2 linked regions of the Chlorobaculum parvum NCIB 8327 genome follow. Each later gene encodes a partner of the first gene's protein in a complex. Links are inferred from orthologs where the notes say so. Each region holds a gene or a part of one and is shown on either strand. Other genes may lie near its edges.

Evidence for each region.
Region 2: the proteins of metK (region 1) and groL are in contact, whole or in part, in a cryo-EM structure (PDB 8P4O), measured with the Escherichia coli proteins. The link is inferred for Chlorobaculum parvum NCIB 8327 from one-to-one orthologs.

What each region holds. Positions count from the first base shown.
Region 1 is NC_011027.1:734,774-737,643, reverse strand. What follows is about bases 10-2,863. They hold metK (methionine adenosyltransferase), read left to right. Parts: upstream 10-756; coding sequence 757-1,971; downstream 1,972-2,863. Other genes in these bases: ahcY (adenosylhomocysteinase), read left to right, coding at 2,056-2,863; CPAR_RS03525 (metallophosphoesterase family protein), read right to left, coding at 10-289. In the rest of the region: more of CPAR_RS03525, read right to left, coding at 1-9; more of ahcY, read left to right, coding at 2,864-2,870. UniProt on the Escherichia coli protein: Catalyzes the formation of S-adenosylmethionine (AdoMet) from methionine and ATP.
Region 2 is NC_011027.1:1,480,777-1,483,736, reverse strand. The notes cover bases 17-2,960. They hold groL (chaperonin GroEL), read left to right. Parts: upstream 17-638; coding sequence 639-2,282; downstream 2,283-2,960. Other genes in these bases: CPAR_RS06920 (GAF domain-containing protein), read right to left, coding at 2,363-2,960; groES (co-chaperone GroES), read left to right, coding at 301-588; CPAR_RS06935 (hypothetical protein), read right to left, coding at 17-93. Outside these bases: more of CPAR_RS06935, read right to left, coding at 1-16.

The DNA of each region.
Region 1 (2,870 bases):
GCCGGGCAGCCTCAAGCCGCACCTCTTCGGATACCTCGCGGCCATCATCGCTCAGGTCGCCGACCTGAATGACGAATTTCACCCCAGCTTTCATGAACTGCCGGTTGATCTGCTCGATGATGGAAACCGGAACTGTGGAGGGATTTTCTCCGGCAGGGTCGGCGGTCGTCCACTGCGTATCGCCCATCACGCCGAACTTCCAGGGCTCGGCCCACAGCGTCGCCTGCCCCAGCAGCATGAACAGCACGAACAGTGGCGCAGCTTTTCGGAAGAAACGGGCAAAGGTCATAAGCACAATCACCATTTACTGAACAGAGCCATCACACAAGAAGCTGGCATGCAAAGAGAATACCGGAAAATAGAGCATTGCATCCAACCACTCGGCAACTGTAGTGTTACGTTCATGCTAACACTTTTAAGCTCCGGTTACCAGCTTTTATTATCGCGCCTGTTCTCTTCCTCCTTCTTCTGTCAAAGCTGCAAAACAGCCACAATCTTGTGCCGGGTATCACATTTGGGTTGCATCGCATTTTCTGATTGCGTACATTTTGTGGTTAATTTTTTCGGCATCCCCATTATCTATGGACACGGTGCCAAAAGCTCTTGTGCAGGATTCGTCCCCAGAGCTTGCCGGAAGGCGTCCCGTGTCCAGTCTGTCGTTTCACGACATTCCCCCTCACGAATTCTCCTTTTCGGCAGCCCTGCAGAACGCCTGTTGTTCTTGTCGTTCTCTCAACCATAACCGAAAGGGAAACTATGTCACATTCAAGGTATTTCTTTACCTCAGAATCAGTTTCAGAAGGTCATCCGGACAAGGTATCCGACCAGATCTCCGATGCCGTGCTGGATGAGTTCATCAAACAGGACCCCAACTCTCGCGTTGCCTGCGAAACCTTCGTCACCACCGGTCAGGTGATCGTCGGTGGCGAGGTAACCACCAAAGGTATCGTCGATATCCAGACGATCGCCCGCAAGACCATTACTGAAATCGGCTACACCAAGGGCGAATACATGTTCGATGCCAACTCCTGCGGCGTACTCTCGGCCCTGCACTCGCAGTCGCCCGATATCAACCGCGGCGTTGATCGCAAGGAAGAGATCGAAGACGAGTTCGACCGCGTCGGCGCTGGCGACCAGGGCATGATGTTCGGTTACGCCTGCACTGATACCCCGGAGCTGATGCCTGCGGCCATCCAGTACGCCCAGGAGCTGGTCAGATTGCTTGCCGAAATCCGCAAGGAGGGCAAGATCATGACCTACCTCCGTCCCGACTCCAAGAGCCAGGTGACGCTCGAATACGACGAGAACGACAAGGTGCTCCGCGTTGACGCCGTGGTCGTCTCGACCCAGCACGATCCCGAACCGGCAGGCATGAGCGAGGCCGAGTTCCAGGAGGTCATCAAGAACGACATCATCGAGAACGTCATCCGCAAGGTGATCCCCGCCGAGCTGATCGATGAGAACACCAAGTTCCACATCAACCCGACCGGCCGCTTTGAAATCGGTGGCCCTCACGGTGATACCGGTCTGACCGGCCGCAAGATCATCGTCGACACCTACGGCGGCGCAGCTCCGCACGGCGGCGGCGCATTCAGCGGTAAAGACCCGTCGAAGGTCGACCGCAGCGCAGCCTACGCAGCTCGCCACGTTGCCAAGAACATCGTGGCTGCCGGCCTTGCCGACAAGTGCACCGTGCAGGTCTCTTACGCCATCGGCGTTGCCCGCCCGGTCTCGATCTACATCAACACCCACGGCACCGGCAAGCACGGCTTGAGCGACTCGCAGATCCAGGAGAAAGCCGAGGCGATCTTCGATCTTCGCCCGCTGGCCATCATCCGTCGCTTCAACCTCGACCGTCCGCACGGCTGGTGCTATCGCGACACGGCTGCTTACGGCCACTTCGGTCGCGAACAGTTCCCGTGGGAGAAGACCGAGAAGGTTGCCGAGCTGAAAGCAGCTTTCGGCCTCTGATCCGAAACCCTCTGAAAGCCTCTGTGGATTTGCGTCCCGGAGGCTTTCTTCTATTCCGAAAAAACTGAAAAACACGCTGACATCATGACAACAGAAGCAGCAGTGCTCGACTACAAAGTGGCCGATATTTCGCTTGCCGAATGGGGCCGCAAAGAGATCGAAATCGCTGAAAAAGAGATGCCGGGCCTGATGGCTACGCGCAAGAAATACGAAGGCAAGAAACCGCTCGCAGGTGCTCGCATCGCCGGTTCGCTGCACATGACCATCCAGACCGCCGTCCTGATCGAGACACTCGTCGAACTCGGCGCCGACGTGCGCTGGGCGAGCTGCAACATCTTCTCGACGCAGGACCACGCCGCCGCTGCCATTGCCGCCGCCGGTGTTCCGGTGTTCGCCTGGAAGGGTGAGACCCTCGACGAGTACTGGTGGTGCACCCGCCAGATCCTCGAGTTCGAAGGCGGGCTCGGCCCGAACCTCATCGTCGATGACGGCGGTGACGCCACCCTCATGATCCACCTCGGCTACAAGATCGAGAACGATCCGTCGATGCTCGACAAAACTCCGGGCAACGCCGAAGAGAGGGCGCTCTTCGCCCAGCTCAAAGAGGTCTTCGCAGAAGACAACCAGCGCTGGCACAAGGTCGCCGCAGGTATGAAGGGCGTCTCCGAAGAGACCACCACCGGCGTGCACCGTCTGTACCAGATGATGGAAAAAGGCGAGCTGCTCTTCCCTGCCATCAACGTCAACGACTCGGTCACCAAGTCGAAATTCGACAACCTCTACGGCTGCCGTGAATCGCTGGCCGACGGTATCAAACGCGCCACTGACGTCATGATCGCCGGCAAGGTTGCCGTCGTGCTCGGGTACGGCGACGTCGGCAAAGGTTGCGCCCATTCGAT
Region 2 (2,960 bases), 750 kb from region 1 along the record:
TTTCGAAGAGAGGCTGTCCAGCTTTTCAAGCGCGACTTTGCCGATGGTGCCGAGCATTTCAGAATCTTGTTTGTTGCGGTCGTCCGGAGTCATAACTAATGGGTTCGATTTGCAGGCTTTTGCTGTATTTCGTGATGAAAAAGTATTTGCGGTCTGAAAATCTTTTTTTATAATGGATTCAGCTTTTAGCACTCTCGTTAGGTGAGTGCTAAACAGTGGCCCGAACCAGAAGTTCGGGGAAAATCTGACTTGAAAAGAAGTACAGACGATTCAATATAAACTCAAACGAGAAAGAAGACAATGAACTTGAAACCATTAGCTGATCGAGTTATTGTTAAGCCCGCACCGGCTGAGGAAAAAACCAAGGGTGGTCTCTACATCCCCGATACCGGTAAGGAAAAGCCTCAGTATGGCGAGGTTGTCGCCGTTGGCGAAGGCAAAGTGGCAGACAACGGCCAGCTTGTCCAGATGCAGGTCAAAGTCGGAGACAAAGTCCTGTATGGCAAATACTCCGGCACCGAAGTTCAGGTCGAAGCTGAGGATTACCTCATCATGCGTGAGTCTGACATTTTTGCGATTCTTGGCTGATCAATTCACCGTACAGTATTTACTAAATCCTAAAGGAGGAACGCTTTACAATGGCTGCTAAAGATATTCTCTTTGATTCCGACGCACGCGCCAAACTCAAGGTCGGCGTCGATAAACTCGCCAACGCCGTGAAAGTCACGCTTGGCCCAGCCGGTCGCAACGTGTTGATCGACAAAAAATTCGGTGCTCCCACCTCCACCAAAGACGGTGTGACCGTCGCCAAGGAGATCGAGCTCGAAGATGCATTCGAGAACATGGGCGCACAGATGGTTCGCGAAGTGGCTTCCAAGACCAGCGACGTTGCTGGTGACGGTACCACCACCGCTACCGTGCTTGCCCAGGCCATCTACCGTGAGGGTCTGAAGAACGTCGCCGCTGGCGCACGTCCGATCGACCTGAAGCGTGGCATCGACCGCGCCGTGAAGGAGGTTGTCGCTGAGCTTCGCAGCATCAGCCGCAACATCTCCGGCAAGAAAGAGATCGCCCAGGTCGGCACCATTTCGGCCAACAACGATCCTGAAATCGGTGAGCTGATCGCCGAGGCGATGGACAAAGTCGGTAAGGACGGCGTCATCACTGTCGAAGAGGCCAAGGGCATGGACACCGAGCTGAAGGTTGTCGAAGGTATGCAGTTTGATCGCGGCTACCTCTCTCCCTACTTTGTGACCAATCCCGAGACCATGGAAGCCGAGCTCGAAGAGGCTCTCATCCTGATCTACGACAAGAAGATCAGCAACATGAAAGAGCTGCTTCCGATTCTCGAAAAATCTGCCCAGTCCGGTCGTCCGTTGCTCATTATCGCCGAGGACATCGAGGGCGAGGCGCTGGCCACCATCGTGGTCAACAAGCTCCGTGGCACTCTGAAAGTCGCTGCCGTCAAGGCTCCGGGCTTCGGTGACCGCCGCAAGGCCATGCTCGAAGATATCGCCATCCTCACCGGTGGTACCGTTATCTCCGAAGAGAAGGGCTACAAACTTGAGAATGCTACCATGGCCTATCTCGGTCAGGCTTCCCGCGTCAACATCGACAAGGACAATACCACCATCGTCGAAGGCAAAGGCAAGCAGGAAGAGATCACGGCCCGCATCAACGAGATCAAAGGCCAGATCGAGAAATCGACCTCCGATTACGACACCGAGAAGCTCCAGGAACGCCTGGCCAAGCTCTCCGGCGGTGTTGCCGTGCTGAACATCGGCGCATCGACCGAAGTCGAGATGAAAGAGAAGAAAGCTCGCGTCGAAGATGCTCTGCACGCAACCCGTGCAGCGGTTCAGGAAGGTATCGTCGCAGGTGGCGGCGTCGCTCTGATCCGTGCCATCAAAGGCCTGGAGCGCGCAACTGCTGACAACGACGACCAGAAGACCGGTATCGACATCATTCGTCGCGCACTCGAAGAGCCGCTCCGCCAGATCGTTGCCAATACCGGCACGACCGATGGCGCTGTGGTGCTTGAGAAAGTCCGCAGCGGTGAAGGCGATTACGGCTTCAACGCCCGTACCGAAGAGTACGAAAACCTGGTGGACGCCGGTGTGGTCGATCCGACCAAGGTGACCCGTAGCGCGCTCGAGAACGCCGCTTCGGTTGCCAGCATCCTCCTCACCACTGAGGCTGCCATCACCGATCTTCCGGAAGACAAAGCTGACATGCCGGCAATGCCTCCGGGCGGCATGGGTGGCATGGGCGGTATGTACTGATCCCCCGATTGCTCATAGCAACAAAAAAAGGCCTGCGAAAGCGGGCCTTTTTTTGTTGCGTATTGTGGTTGTTGGGGGGCTCAGCTCAGCATCGCTTTTATCGTGGCGGTGAATTCTCGCATCTTAAACGGTTTGCTGATGAAACGCTCGTTTTCAGCAAGCTCATTAAGGTTTGTCAGATCCTTTGAGAAGCCCGACATGAAAATCGTTTTCAGGTGAGGTAATATGGAGATAAGTTTTTTTGAAAGTTCTTGTCCGCTCATCTCTGGCATGACTACATCAGTTAGCAGCAGATCGACTCTTGTCTCTGAGTTTGTTACGATGTTGATTGCCTCTTGTGCTGAAGTTGTAGAAAGAACACGGTAGTTGTTTTTCTCAAGCACTGTTTTAACAATGTAAAGAATGGTCCCATTATCATCGACTACGAGTATCGTTTGCTTATCATCAGGACTAGCGACATCTTTCGGGGTTATCTTTTTGTCTGGCTCGATTTTGTTTTCGACAACGGGCAGATAAATTGTAAAGCGGCTTCCATTGCCTGGATTGCTTTGGCAGTTAAGATAGCCCTTGTTCTGCTTTACAATACCATAAACGGTTGATAGTCCCAATCCAGAGCCTTTTCCGACGTCTTTGGTGGTGAAAAAAGGGTCGAAAATTTGGGACATTACTTTTTCGTCC